Regions from separate parts of the Pseudoalteromonas sp. Ld20 genome, predicted to be linked through region 2. Evidence: predicted binding sites of a transcription regulator. Region 2 holds the regulator's gene; each other region holds the start of a gene.
The links. The regulator MetJ, encoded in region 2, represses methionine synthesis genes. The targets are predictions, from matches to a motif close to TAGACGTCTAGACGTCTA.

Region 1 (5,203 bases), on a different contig from region 2:
CGCCAAAGTAAGAACGCACAAGCCAAAGCGCAGTCCAATCTTCGCTACTACGAATAGTATCTATAGGAAAGCCAAACGATACCGCCGTTGACTGTGCTGACTTTTCAACAATAGTTGCATGGTGACCTTTTAACTCTGGTGCATCTGGAATTGATAAACGGCTTTGCTCACCTTTAGGTAATGCGCTTAAATCCGCAAACATGGTGTTTTTAAGCGAATCAGGCACTGCACCAATCAAACCAACTGTAAGCTTGGCTTGAGTAAATTCTTTAGCATAAAACGCCTTTACATCATTTAATGTTAACGCTTCTAGATCTGATAAGTCACCATAGTTATAACTTTCATAAGGGTGGCCTTGATATAGTTTGTGATAAAGCACTTCTTTACCTAGCTCTTCATCGTTAGACGCTTTTAAGCCCGATTTAATGCCGTCAATCAGTTCTTTCTTTAAACGTTTAAAGTCATCTTCTCTAAAACCGGGGTTAAGTAACTGCTCACTTACAAGCGCATACCATTTTGCTGCATTATCTTTATGAACACGCCCTTGCAATGAAATCATTTCTTTATCTAATTGATAACCAAAGCTGCCAGCCAGTGGATAAAGCGCTTGTTTGATATCGTTATAGCTCTTAGATTCTGAGCCACCTTGTGCAAGCATTGCTGCTGTTAGTGCTGCTACGCCTTTTTGACCTTTAGGGTCTGCCGCAGCGCCAGTATGAAATAACCAATTTACATCAATCAGTGGTGAGCTATTGGTTTTATCAAGCACATTAAAATGGCGTTCTTTAACCGTTTGCTGACTAGCAACTAAGGTATTTAAATCAACCTCTTGATCAAACCCTGCAATTTTATCAAGTGCAGACATAGTTACTGTTGTACGGCTGCTATCTATAAAATATTTATTAGCAATGCTTTGAATATCTTGCGCACTGATACTGTCAGCGGTTGCATATAGCTGATTAACAACTTCAGGGTCTCGCTCAAAATGCATATAACTTGCAAGTGTTGATGCGATTGATTGAGATGAATCTAAACCATTAATAAAGCTGTACTTAAGATTCGATTTTAAATCAGCTAACTTTTGACTATCAACTAATTCTGTACGAGCTTTTGCATAAGTATTATTAATTGCTTCGCGGGCTTTCGCTAAATCTTCTTCATTTTCAACTTTTACAAACACATGGAGTAAACCCGGATCTTTAGTGTCTGGGTTGTAGCTAAACATTTGGCTAGCAATTTGTTTGTTAACAACTAACTCTTGATATAGCTCTGAGTTGCTTGAAAAATAAAGCTGAGAGAGAAGATCAAGTGCAGCTCTGTCTTTTTTCTTAGGTTCCCAAGCTGCCCCTTTATAAGACACTAACAACCAATGCCCTGGTAAGCCTTCATTTTGCTCATGTACATATTTAGCAGCTTGTTGCTTTGACTCGGTTGGTATATCGGCAACATAGTCGCCCTTTTGCCACTGACCCCAATGTTTTTTAACCATTGCCATAGTCTCTTGCGGATCGACATCCCCCACAATCACTAACGATACATATTCAGGCTTATAAAACTTCTCAAAAAACTCTTTACCATAGGCCATTTGATCAGGCATCGCTTCAATGTCTTCAAAAAAGCCCATTGTGGTATGTTTATAAGTGTGTTTTTCGAATGCTTCATTACGAACAGCTGAAAGTAACTTGCGTACTGGGCTGGCATTATTTTTAAGGTACTCACCTTTAACAGTTAATGCTTCGGTACGGAACTGCTCTTCTGAATACTTTAAGTTTTGAAAAATATCAGCTTCGATCTCAAGCACTTTATCAAGATGCTGCTTAGAGAAATTTAAATGGTAGTTAGTATAATCATTTGTTGTATACGCGCGGTTATCTACGCCTGAGTTTTTTAAAATATCTGAATATACATCTTGCGGAAATTTTTCAGATCCTTTGAACATCATGTGCTCAAAAAAGTGTGCAAAACCGGTTTTTCCTGCTTCAACTTCATTACGTGAACCGACAGAGACAGGTATTTGTAATGAAACAACATCAGGGTAGTCAGTTTTAACAACCATGACGCGTAAACCATTCTCTAACTCTTCAAGTAAGTAGTCTTGTGAAAACACACGATCATTTGCAGCTTTAGCAGCCGTTTGTGTTATTTCAACCTCTTTCACCATAGTTGAACCTGAGTTACTCGCACAACCACTTAGTGCAAGTGTCACCGCGAGGCTTGTTGCTAATAATTTAAATTTCATTGCTATCCCTTGTTAGTTGAATAAATTTCTTGTTTTTAGTCATTTTATTATGCAATAAAGCGAGCAGATATGAGAGCCCTAGCGCAGCTATTTATGTAAACAGTTGTGTATATACAAACTCAGTTACATGCCAAACATGAATAAATTTCATATTAATTGAATAACTTTCATTAAAAAAATCTATCTAGACGTCTAAATGGCTGTTATATTGTTTGGCATAGACATCTAAACAGCTGGAATGAGAGTTATGGCTTTATCACTGCAAGAGAAAATCGAAGATACCAATCAAGGCGTGTATTTAATTGGTACAACTCCGCCACGTATTGGAACTGATGAAACTCAGCTTGAAACCATTGCACAAAAGCTTTTAGCTCGTTTACATGAAATTGAATACGATGGTGTCATCATATACGACATTCAAGATGAAAGCAGTCGCACAGAAAAACCACGGCCATTCCCTTTTAAACAAACGGTCGACCCGCGTGAGTACAGTCACTTGTTACGTAAATTATCACACCAAGATGTCATCACTTATAAAAGTGTGGCACAACGCGGGGTGGCTGAATTTAAAGATTGGTTAAGCGAAACGAAGGAAAAATTTGATTTAAAAAACTTAGTGCTAGTAGGTAGCCCATCGTCTGCTGGCGATATTAAATTAAGCTTACCTAACGCTTATAAAACCCTAAGTGAACAGCAGCAAGATTTCTTTTTAGGCGGTGTTACGATTGCAGAGCGTCATGCAAGTAAGCGAAATGAACATGAACGTCTGCTTGAGAAAACGGCGCAAGGGTGTCAATTTTTTATCTCACAAGCCGTATACGACGCGCAAGCAACCATTGATTTAATTACCAGTTATGTACGTAGCTGTAAAGCACAAGATATTGAGCCAAAACGCATTATCCTAACGTTTACACCGTGTGGTAGTGAAAAAACCTTAGACTTTATGGAGTGGTTAGGTATATCAGTGCCTGAAGCGACAAAGTGGCGCATGCTAGATTCGCACAACCCATTAAGTGAGTCTGTGCGTATTTGCCGCGAAAATTTAGACTTGATCTTAAAAAGCTGTGCACATTTAGAGGTGCCGTTAGGTTTAAATATTGAAAGCTTAACTAACCGCAAAGAAGAAATCGACGCATCAATAAACCTATACCGTTTATTAAAAGCGACTATGGAACTTAATTTAGCTGAAAAACAAATAGCCTAACAACTTACGTTTAAAGTAATTGCCCAGCTTTAAACGCCAATTTATTTTTATACATGTCTTTATCGGCTTTATTGAGTAGTATTTCAAACGTTTCTTTGGTGTGCTCAGCAAATCCATAACCAATACTAATACTCAACGGTGGTAAAGACAGCTTAGCTAATTGAGCATTATACCCTTGAACTATCTTAGCCTTTATTTGAAGTGGTTCATTGGTATCATTTGTTTGTAATACAACCACAAATTCATCTCCCCCCAAGCGGCCAATTATATCAGCCTCTCTTAAGCACTCTTTAAGCGTTGCGGCTAATGCAACCAATGCTTTATCACCTATCTCATGGCCATGCGTATCGTTTAGTAACTTAAAATCATTTACATCGATAAATAGACAACAGACCTCAAAACCTAACCTTTGCGCTAAATTTAGCTTTTGCTGAGAAAGAATACTTACTGCACGCCGATTATAAATATGAGTAAGGGGATCAAGCATGGCTATTTCGCGCATTTGCACAAAACTATTAACCATGAATAAATCATCTTCAATCATATCCCGTAATTGTTTTATCAACTCTAAGTAATTTCGCTGATAATCTGTCTGCTCAAAATCCATCACACACAAAGTGCCAAAAACATCCCCATTGGGCCAATGGATAGGCAAGCCTAAATAAGATTCAAATCCATCTTTGCTTACTTCAGGGTTGTCGAGCCAATATTCATCATTACTGGCATTATTAACATAGAGGGAATGATTATCTTGTACGACTTTTTTACAAAATATGTTGGTTTCTAGCGGGATCATAGTACCCGCAGTGTAAGGATTGTCTTGCTGTTCACTGGCAATGACAACACGATAACCACTTTGCATCGCTTGCACAATAAAACCCGCAGGCGCAGCAAATAGGTCAGACATTAAATCGACTGTTTTTTGCCACTTCTGCAGTGATATTTGATTATCTTTGTCTGTAAAAATCCACTGGTTGCTTTGAAACATAGCACATACTCACACAATTAACCTTATATGAGTATACCCAAACCACCTCAAGATGCGAGTTTCAGTTGGAGTTAAAATTGGGCGTTTCGCAGGCGCTTACTCTCATCGTTGTTACTTCTAAAAGGGACTGCCATTCTTGCAAAGTAACGCCTTGATATTTGTTGTGATTCAATTAAACCCCTGTGAAACGCTGAATCCTGCATCTTGAGGTGATTTGGGTATATAAACTACTAACGACGACGGTTTGGAGTTTTTTTGCCCAAAACACGCTTTTTGTCGCGTTCTTTACGGGATTTATTACTATTTTTACGATTATCTTTCGGCTTTTTGTTTGGATCAGGCTCATAACCTGTTAGCCACTGTGGTGTTAAACGCGTATCAAGTAACACTTCAATCTCTTCCAGTAACCATTGCTCATCAAGGCTTACTAAAGACATGGCGAGCCCTTGTTCACCAGCGCGCCCTGTACGACCGATGCGGTGTACATAATCTTCAGCAATATAAGGTAATTCAAAATTAATAACGTATTTTAACGCTGGAATATCAAGGCCTCGTGCAGCTACATCCGTAGCCACTAAAACGCGTGTTGAACCTTCTTTAAAATCTAACAAAGCTCTATCGCGTGCGCCTTGCGATTTATCGCCATGGATTGACTGTGTTTTTAAACCGTCTTTACACATTTCTTTAGCGAGCTGATCGGCCATTTGCTTAGTGCGCGTAAAAATTAATACTTGGCGCCAGTTTTTCATGCCAATCATGTGTGATACAAGCT
Region 2 (5,203 bases):
GTAGTCTACAGCCTCGTTTTGCCATTGCGTTTGCCACTGTTCAAGTGTTATACCACTTGGGCTAAATAACATAGAACGTGAACGCAATAAACCAACGAGCTTGACACTAAAATGCTGCTGTAAGCGATTAAGCTGCTGACTTAATTGATCAATAAATACCTCACCTACATTACCAATACCAGCAACAATGATCGCGAGCTCTTGACCTTTATTTATTAACTTGTCATGCAGTAATGTAAGTACATCGCTATCAATAGATTGATCGGTAAGCAGTAGTAAATAATCATTATCTTGATGACTAAAACGCGGCGCTAAACTTTGCTCACTCAGCACCTGCGTTGCTTGCTCAAGTAACTGAGTTACATCATTGCGTGGCGCAACAACCGCACAACCATGTAAATTTGATTCTATAATATTAGCTCGCCCTTGCAGGTGGCTGACGACTTGATGCGTCGCTTCTGCTGGTACTAATAGGTATGTATCGCCATTTTGAATAAAATGATGCAGGCTATGTTGAATTAACTGACTTAACTCTCCCACTTCACCAGCACGAAGCTGATCAATGCGCAGTAAATCAATATTCTCCAACGTCGTAATAAACCGTTTAGCTTTACTGTAACCTTCTTTAACAATTTCTGTGGCACTGGCATCCGTATCATAACTACTGCGTACCACTAGTTTTATGTCGGTATTTTTCAAAGGTGATAACGTCTTAGCATGTAAAACAGGGTTACCTAAACGCGCAAGTAAATTAGCTTGACCACGACAGACCTTAGAATACTTAAGCGCTTTTTTAACTTTACGCGGATCAGTACTAAATACACCTTGCGTGTCGGTCCAAATTGACACCTGATTAGCATGACAGTAACTCCCTAATAAAGTGGCACTGTAATCACTGCCATTGCGCCCGAGAGTAATCGTATTGCCCTGACAATCTGACGCAATAAAACCGGTTACAACATTAATACAGTTAGCCGAAACCAAGTCTGCACATGCTTGTTGATTTTTTTGGTGCAGCAACTGCCCGTCATTAAGTGTAAATAACTGGCGCGCATCAATATCTTTCGCCTCAAGTCCTAGTTGCTGTAAATAAGCAGCCAATAAACGGGCTGACCATACTTCACCGTGAGCAAGCAATGAAGCTTCCTGTAAGCTTTGCTGTTGAGCTTGCTGTGCTATTAAGGCTAACTCTTGCTTTAACACATCAATTGCGTCGTATTGCGCTGTTGGGCTTAATAGCTGCTCAATCAAAGTACGCTGATGATTATCAAGCTGTAATAAAATATCACTTACGGCTTGTTGATCTCCTTGCTGATAACTTTGCCATAACTTAACCAACGTATTGGTTGTTTTACCTGCTGCCGACACAACAACACAGTCACCTGCTTCGGTGTGTGCTAAAATAATATTTGCTACGGCTTGATAACGCTCCGCGGAGCTTAAGCTTGAACCGCCAAATTTATGAACTATATTTACCATTTTCTATTACCACAAAGCCGTATGTGCAGGCGTTAATTTGAATGAATTTGTTTGCTCTGTACTTTGCTGCGTCGAGTTACTCTTAGTAGTCGTCGAACTACAATTACCTTGGCCTGGCTTAACTTTGTTAAACACACGTTCTAAATCAGCAACTAAGTCTTTTACATCTTCAATACCCACCGAAATTCTGATCAACGTATCACCCACACCCGCCTCTAAGCGAGCTGTTGCATCCATACCAGCATGAGTCATCGTTGCAGGGTGACATATTAGGCTTTCTACACCGCCTAACGATTCCGCTAAACTGAATTCTTCTAGGCTCGTTAAAAATGCTGCTGCATCATTTACATCACCAGCAATATCAAAACTTACCATGCCACCAAAACCACGTTGTTGTTGTTTTGCTAACTGATGTTGTGGATGAGATTCTAAACCAGGGTAATATACTTGGCTCACATAGGGTGAACTTTCTAAATATTGCGCAATGATAAAGGCATTTTCTTGGTGCTGACGTAAACGTACATTTAAAGTCCGCAGGCCACGTAATGTTAAATAACTATCAAATGGTGCACCTGTAATACCAATATTATTTGCCCACCAAGCAAGCTCGTCACCCAGCTCTTGTGTTGCTGCAATGACAGCGCCGCCAACAACATCGGAGTGGCCATTAATATATTTAGTGGTTGAATGCACAACAATATCAACACCAAATTCAATTGGGTTTTGTAAGGCCGGTGATAAAAACGTGTTATCTGCGCCAACTAAAGCGCCGCACTGCTTTGCAATTGTCGTAATCGCTTTAATATCAGTTAAACGTAAAATTGGGTTGCTTGGTGTTTCAATCCAAATTAGCTTAGGTTTAATCTCAAGTATTTTTTGATGGTTTTCAGCGTTTGTTAAATCTAGAACCACTAATTTTAATAAGCCGCGCTTTTCAAGCGAAGTAAACAAACGGTAGCTGCCGCCATAACAGTCATGTGGAATGACTAACGTATCATCACTATTTAGTAATTGTGTTGCTAAATGTACTGCCGCCATGCCGGTAGCAGTTATAATGCCTTTGGCACCGCCTTCAAGCTTTGCGAGTGTTTCGCCAAGTAGATCACGATTAGGATTACCGCTACGGCCATAATCATATTCGCGCTTAGTATCAAAATCGGCAAATGAATAGGTGGTCGATAGGTGGATAGGAGGCACAACAGCACCGTGATGTTTATCAGCATCAATGCCATTACGTACTGCGATTGTCGCTTTATTTTTTTTGCTCATACCGTCACCTATATTAACTGGATGTTTAGACGTCTAAAAGGTTAGATGATCAAATTTAAGAAGTCAAAACATTTATACCCCTAGATGGCTAAATAACTAGTATTTGACTATCTTTTTTAAAACGATAGAATTTCCGCATCTTTGCGCTACAAAATGGTCGCGCAAACAATTAACAACCTGAGGCAACGATACATCTTATGGCTAAATGGAATGGTGAATATATTCACCCATATGCAGAACACGGGAAAAAATCAGAACAAGTTAAGAAGATCACCGTTTCGATCCCGTTAAATGTATTAAAGGTTTTAACTGATGAGCGTACTCGCCGTCAAATTAATAACCTTAGACATGCAACAAATAGTGAATTACTTTGCGAAGCATTTTTACACGCATTTACTGGCCAACCATTGCCAAACGATGAAGACTTACGTAAAGATAATCCAGAAAAAGTACCAGAAGAAGTTAAAAAGATTATGCAAGAGATGGGTTTAGAAGTGCCTATCCTGAATGAAGACTGATCTTCACCTGTAAATAACGTGCACCTGTTTCAGGCAATGATTTGGATACAAAAAACCTCAATTCAGTGAATTGAGGTTTTTTATTGCCAAATAGTGCCTATTACGCCATATAGTTTTCAGGCATATCAATTTGTGCAACACCTGAATCAATAGCCGCTTGCGCCACTGCTTTTGCAATGCGCGGTAATAAACGCGGGTCCATTGGTTTAGGGATAATATACTGTGGTCCAAATTCAAGTTTATCAACACCTGCTGCTTTTAATACTTCAGCAGGCACTGGCTCTTTAGTAATACTGCGAATTGCCTCAACTGCGGCAATTTTCATTTCATCATTTATTTTGCTCGCACGTACGTCTAATGCACCACGAAAAATAAACGGGAAACACAACACGTTATTTACTTGATTTGGATAATCAGAACGACCCGTTGCCATAATCAAATCATCGCGCGCACCATGAGCAAGCGCAGGTGCAATTTCTGGATCTGGGTTTGAACATGCAAAAACAACTGGCCTATCAGCCATCAGCTTAAGATCTTCCGGTGCAAGCAGGTTTGGTCCTGATACACCAACAAATACATCAGCATCAGCAATAACATCTTGCAAAGTGCGCTTATCTGTATTGTTAGCAAACAACTGTTTATATTCATTTAAGTCATCACGACGCGTATGAATAACACCTTTACGATCAAGCATATAAATGTGCTCACGCAATGCGCCACACTTAATTAATAGCTCCATACATGCAACAGCGGCTGCACCGGCACCCAAACAAACGATAATCGCATCTTCAATGCTTTTACCCTGCACTTCAAGTGCGTTAATCATACCCGCAGCAGTCACAATAGCTGTACCGTGTTGATCATCATGAAACACTGGAATACTACAGCGCTCAATCAATGCTTTTTCAATTTCAAAACACTCTGGGGCTTTAATATCTTCTAGGTTGATACCACCAAAAGTATCAGCAATATTTGCAACGGTATTGATGAAATCTTCTGTGGTTGTGTGTTTTACTTCAATATCAATTGAGTCAAGGCCAGCAAAGCGTTTAAACAACAAAGCTTTGCCTTCCATAACTGGTTTTGAAGCAAGAGGTCCTAAATTACCTAGGCCTAAAATAGCAGTACCATTGGTAATTACTGCAACCATATTACCTTTGCCAGTATATTTATAAGCATTAGCTGGATCTGCGGCAATTTCACGCACAGGCTCAGCCACACCAGGGCTATAAGCTAGAGCGAGATCTTGTACGGTTTCTGCTGGCTTAGTAAGCTCAACACTGATTTTTCCTGGAACGGGGTGCGAATGGTAATGTAAAGCTTGTTCACGAAAGTCTGACATAACGCGATTTTATCCTGCAAGTAAGTTAAAAGTGAGAGTAAGCAGTTCTATTCTATAGTCTGTATCTTGGAACGATACCTATATTACAATTAAATTCAAGCAATATCAGGTCTATCCTGTTATAAGCTAGATCTGTTAATTTTATGCGTTTTATCGACCAGTTTTGTAAAAAAACCTCAAAATCCAGCAATAACACGCCAAGAAAGCATCAAAAAACCTGTTCTAAAATCATCTAAATAGTACTTTATTACACCTAAAATACACATTCCCTATAAAAGATATAAATATACGACGTTAGCGTCATTTAGGCTCATTAAATGACTTTTTATCAACATAACATCAATTAATTAAACAAAATATATTACTGAATATAGTTAAAATCTAACTGTTTGTCTGTTATTTAGTGGCTATAGTCACTATAAAAACTAAAAATGATGGTTACTTTAGGCAGGGGTAAAAAAGGGTGAATTTAACCGCTGATACTTGGGCGTGTTGTCCTTTGTGGATTGAAATTTGTTCAATCTAGGGGCGATTTAATCGCGGCGCGAGGTTTGGAATCGAGTGGGCTAAGTAAAAACCGAGCAAAGCTTCCGCG
Region 3 (5,203 bases), on a different contig from region 2:
AGTTTGCTCATCAGAGACCCTATACGTTGTAAACACAGATTAAGAATACCTATTTATACCTATTTTTGGGCTACTTTTCAATTTTTTGCGATTTCCCTTCCATTTTGAATAGATAACCGCCAAAATTTGCACAAAATCTAACGTTTATGTGGAATATGAAATGCAACGTCGAGAATTTAACCAGTTATTAAATGCGATCTTAAAGCCTGACTCAATTAAGGATTTTTGCCCAAATGGGTTACAAGTTGAGGGGCGAGAACGGATTCAAAAAATAGTAACAGGTGTAACCGCCAGCCAAGCGTTGATTGATGCTGCAATTGCCCTCGGTGCAGATACTATTTTAGTGCACCATGGCTATTTTTGGAAAGGCGAAGCACAGCCTATCACGGGTATTAAAAAGCGCCGTATTGGTGCGTTACTGAATCATGATATTAATTTATTTGCATATCATTTGCCATTAGATGTGCATCCTGAGATTGGCAATAACGCACAATTAGCTAAATTACTCGATTTAGAAATGACAGACGGCTTAGAGCCGATAGCAAATAGTGTTGCAGTAAAAGGGCGATTAAAAACGCCTATGACGGGTGAACAGTTCGCGCAAAAAATAGCTGAGGTACTCAATCGAGAACCCTTAGTGAGTTTAGTGCGTGATGAACCAATTGAAACCATAGGGTGGTGTACAGGTGGTGGGCAAGGTTATATTGACTTAGCTGCTAACCAAGGACTCGATGCTTATTTAACGGGTGAGGCATCAGAGCAAACAATTCACAGTTCACGAGAACAAAACATTGATTTTTTTGCCGCGGGTCATCATGCGACCGAACGCTATGGGATCCAAGCGCTCGGTGAGCTATTAGCACAACAACATGGATTTGACGTTACCTTTATTGATATAGATAACCCAGTTTGAAAATAAGTCAAATTCTGTTGATTGAAAACTACAGCGCCTCTGGATCAATCCAACGGCGCACTGCAATCCAACCACGGCCAATTACTTCGTGCCATTGACGTGTTACAGCTAAGAGTACATTTACATTAGGGACATACTGTTTATGGACAGGCCAAGCAGAGTAATCATAAAAGTCAGTCGCAGCGGGTATTACATCAACCCCTTGTGCGTTAAATAAATCTTTTGCACGGCGCATATGGCTCGATGATGTGACTAACGCAACTTTAAAATCCACAAGTGCAGGCGCTAAAAATTTAGCTTCGTCGGCGGTGTCCATGGCTGCTGGGTTTTGCTTTATACGGTTAGCTTTTACTCCAAGGCTAATCGCTGTTTGCTGCATTAAATGACTATTGGTGACTTTGCCGTAGCCCCCACCTGAAACAATAAGCTGTGCGTGTGGATAAAGATACGCAAGCCTTATGCTTTCTACTAAACGACTTTTTGCACAATTACCCAGCTGGCTATTCGCACTGAGGTTTGGGTTTGGTATTAGATCGCAGCCAAGTACCACTATCTTGTCTATTTTTGAATGATTTTTAGAATTAAATACATATTGAAGTTGCGTGGAAGGATCGACTATTTTTTGGCCCATAAACGGTGTGCTGATCAGCATTAGCGCGCAAGTAACGAGTAAGCCAGTAAATGCGGCGACTTTGTTGTTACGCAAAGCTATCAAAAAGCACAAAGCACATATTAGGCCGAACAAGGGCAGTGGCATGAGCATTGCGCCGAGGATTTTTTTAAGTTCAAACATCACAGTAGCATCAGTAAAAGAGTTTTACGTATGCTACTGGGTTCGCTTGATTTTATCGACCGTTATTTAACTTACAGGTATTTAAAAAGTGGCGATAAACCGGGTTATCCCGCATATTCTTTTTCATTGCAAGGTACATGGGGCGAGTGAGCCCTAATGCGCCAAGGGGAATCGATTTGATTAAACCTTGGCTCTCATAAGGCGTTACTAGCCAATCTGGTAATGCCGCAACGCCCATACCCGCACTGACAAGTTGAAAAATAAGTAAGCCTTGCTCTACGTTTTTTAAGGTGCCGTCAAAACGTGCATTTTGAATAAAGTGCTTAAATATATCTTGGCGTTCGCGTGGAATTGGGTATGAAATAATGGTTTCGTTTTTCAAATCCAGAGCAGTAACGTACGCTTTTTTTGCCAGTTCATGATCGGGGGCAACAATCAGCTTAAGTTTAAAGTCAAATAAATGTGCGTATTCAAGTTTATCGGGTTCACGGATATCAGAGGTAAGCACTAGATCCAACTCGTCGCTTAATAGATCAGGGATTGCGTCGTAGCTAAAGCCACGTTCGTAATCTACTTTAATATCAGGCCAAAAGTTATTAAATTCTTTAATCGTGGGTAATAGCCAATGAAAACAAGCATGGCATTCAACACTTAATCTTAACTGCGAAATCGGCTGGTTAAGGCTTTCCTTTAGTCGGCATTTTGTCGCTTCAACGCGGGGTAGTACTTCACTCGCTAGTTCAAGTAATAGCATACCTTGGGGTGTAAACCGCACCGGCTGAGTTTTACGTTCAAATAACTGGCAATCAAGCTTGTTTTCTAAATCTTTAATCTGATGAGATAAAGCTGATTGAGTTAAAAATAGTTCGCGGGCGGTATTCACCAAAGAGCCGGTTTCTTTTAAGGTCGCAATGGTCTTTAAATGTTTTACATCAATCATCTTTAATAATTCTCATGGTATAAGTGAGGTTAACTCAGATTGCAGACATAATACGCCTTTATTGAAGATGCTTCAACGTCTAGATGGCTAAAGAATGTCATTTGTTTTACTTAACGTTTACAACTTCACTATAGCATCAAATTTGACAGCGTTGTCATTATATTTATTCTGATTTATAAAAATATTTATATGAAATTACCTCAAGTTAAATAGGAGGAAGCATCAATTGTGTAATGTAAGGGAGAGGTGTAAGTTTTTAGCCATCTAGATAGCTAAGTGGAGTTTTTAACATGGCACAATTACATAACTTAGGTTTTCCTCGTATAGGCACAAAACGCGAGCTTAAATTTGCAGTCGAATCATATTGGGCAGGTAAAATCAGCCAAGCAGAGTTACTTGAGAAAGGTAAAACGATCCGCGCAAAAAACTGGGCGCTACAAGCCGATGCAGGCATTGAGTTATTACCAGTTGGCGACTTTGCTTGGTATGACCATGTGTTGTCAACCTCATTACTCATCGGCGCTGTACCTAAGCGGCATCAAAAAACAGACGGTAGCGTTGATCTTGATACGTTATTTCGCATCGGCCGTGGTCGAGCACCTACAGGTTGTTCATGTGCAGCCAGTGAAATGACGAAATGGTTTAATACGAATTATCACTATATAGTGCCAGAGCTTAGCAGTGATCAGCAGTTTGAATTAGCCTGGACTGAGTTATTTGAGCAAGTTACCCATGCACACGCATTAGGCCATAATGCAAAAGTGGTGTTAGTTGGCCCTGTAACTTACCTTTACTTAGCAAAATGTGTGGGCAGAGAATTTGATAAATTAAGCCTACTTGAAAAACTGTTGCCAGTGTATCAACAAGTCCTAGTAAAGCTAGCGCGCCAAGGTGTTCAGTGGGTACAAATAGATGAACCTATTCTTGCTCTTGAGTTGTCTGATGATTACCGCCATGCATTAAAAGCAAGTTTTAACACACTTGCAGGTCAAGGTGTAAAGTTGTTACTGGCTAGTTATTTTGACTCTGTGAGTGCTTACTATGATGATATAGCTGCTTATCCAGTTGACGGTGTACATTTTGATTGTGTTGCAGCTAAAGTCGATTTTACACAGATTGATTCGTTATTGAGCGCTGATCAAGTTCTATCATTAGGTGTAGTTAATGGCCGTAATATTTGGCGTGCAGACCTCGATGCGGTATTTTCCACGATAAAAGACATTGCAACAAAGCGTGGCGATAATTTATGGCTTGCTCCGTCATGTTCTTTATTACACACGCCAGTTGATTTAGAGCAAGAAGAAAAGCTTGATGATGAGTTACGCTCCTGGCTTGCTTTCGCAAAACAAAAAGGCCAAGAGCTGTCATTGTTAAAAGCAGCACTTGAGATCAATGATAACCGTGATTTAGTTACTTACTCAGCGCCTGTAAAAGCACGTTTAACATCAACACGTGTCAATAATGCAGTAGTGCAGCAACGAGTAAGTGCGTTAACCGTAAAAGAGGGGAAGCGTGAGAATGTATTTGCTCAGCGAATTGAAAAACAACATGGAGCACTTAACTTACCATTATTACCGACAACCACGATAGGTTCATTCCCACAAACACAGGCTATCCGTAAAGCGCGTCGTGATTTTAAAGCCGGTGAATTATCTGCCACTGACTATCAAAATCAAATGGAAGCCGAAATCCGCTACGCAGTAGAAGAGCAAGAAGCGCTTGATTTAGATGTATTAGTACATGGTGAAGCTGAGCGTAATGACATGGTTGAATATTTTGGTGAACTGCTTGAAGGTTTTGCTTTTACCCAGTTTGGTTGGGTGCAAAGCTATGGCTCTCGCTGTGTGAAGCCGCCGGTGATCTGGGGAGATGTCTCACGCGAAAAAGCAATGACGGTTCAGTGGACTCAATACGCGCAGTCGCTTACCAGTAAAAAAATGAAAGGCATGCTAACAGGCCCTGTCACTATTTTGTTTTGGTCATTTATTCGTGATGATTTAGATAAACCAAGCATTGCAAATCAAATAGCACTTGCGCTGCGTGATGAAGTGGTGGATTTACAAAATGCGGGCATTGAGATAATTCAAATTGATGAACCTGCATTTCGTGAAGGTATGCCACTCAAAGCCACCCAATGGCAAGACTATTTAGAGTGGGCAGCGTATGCATTTAGAGTGTCAGCCAGTGGTGTGAAAGACGAAACACAAATACATACGCACATGTGTTACGCGGAATTTAACGGTATTATTGCCGCTATTGCGGATATGGATGCCGATGTGATCACTATTGAAACATCACGCTCAAACATGGAGCTACTAGATGCATTTGAAAACTTTGATTACCCAAATGATATAGGCCCTGGTGTATACGATATTCACACACCAAACGTGCCAGATACTGCATGGATCAAAGCGTTAATCCACAAAGCCGCGCGTAAAATACCCGTTGAGCGTTTGTGGGTGAATCCAGATTGTGGTTTAAAAACACGTGGATGGGAAGAAACCCGCCAAGCACTTGATAACATGGTTAAAGCGACTAAAGAACTGCGTGAAGAACT

Region 1: a site for MetJ is predicted at 2,425-2,442, ahead of ACJJVX_RS08490 (methylenetetrahydrofolate reductase). Genes of this name have one in related genera too.
Region 3: a site for MetJ is predicted at 2,719-2,736, ahead of metE (5-methyltetrahydropteroyltriglutamate--homocysteine S-methyltransferase). Genes of this name have one in related genera too.

Annotation. Positions count from the first base shown of each region.
Region 1 covers NZ_JBISHB010000032.1:95,290-100,492, reverse strand. The annotation lists gene ACJJVX_RS08495 (M16 family metallopeptidase) at 1-2,239, opposite strand, end outside; gene ACJJVX_RS08490 (methylenetetrahydrofolate reductase) at 2,487-3,443, shown strand; gene ACJJVX_RS08485 (diguanylate cyclase) at 3,454-4,431, opposite strand; gene ACJJVX_RS08480 (DEAD/DEAH box helicase) at 4,662-5,203, opposite strand, start outside.
Region 2 covers NZ_JBISHB010000044.1:118,734-123,936, forward strand. The annotation lists gene metL (bifunctional aspartate kinase/homoserine dehydrogenase II) at 1-1,479, opposite strand, end outside; gene metB (cystathionine gamma-synthase) at 1,486-2,748, opposite strand; gene metJ (met regulon transcriptional regulator MetJ) at 2,946-3,266, shown strand; gene ACJJVX_RS19625 (malic enzyme-like NAD(P)-binding protein) at 3,367-4,608, opposite strand.
Region 3 covers NZ_JBISHB010000041.1:167,537-172,739, reverse strand. The annotation lists gene ACJJVX_RS16435 (hypothetical protein) at 1-11, opposite strand, end outside; gene ACJJVX_RS16430 (Nif3-like dinuclear metal center hexameric protein) at 161-913, shown strand; gene ACJJVX_RS16425 (YdcF family protein) at 942-1,706, opposite strand; gene ACJJVX_RS16420 (LysR family transcriptional regulator) at 1,759-2,646, opposite strand; gene metE (5-methyltetrahydropteroyltriglutamate--homocysteine S-methyltransferase) at 2,937-5,203, shown strand, end outside.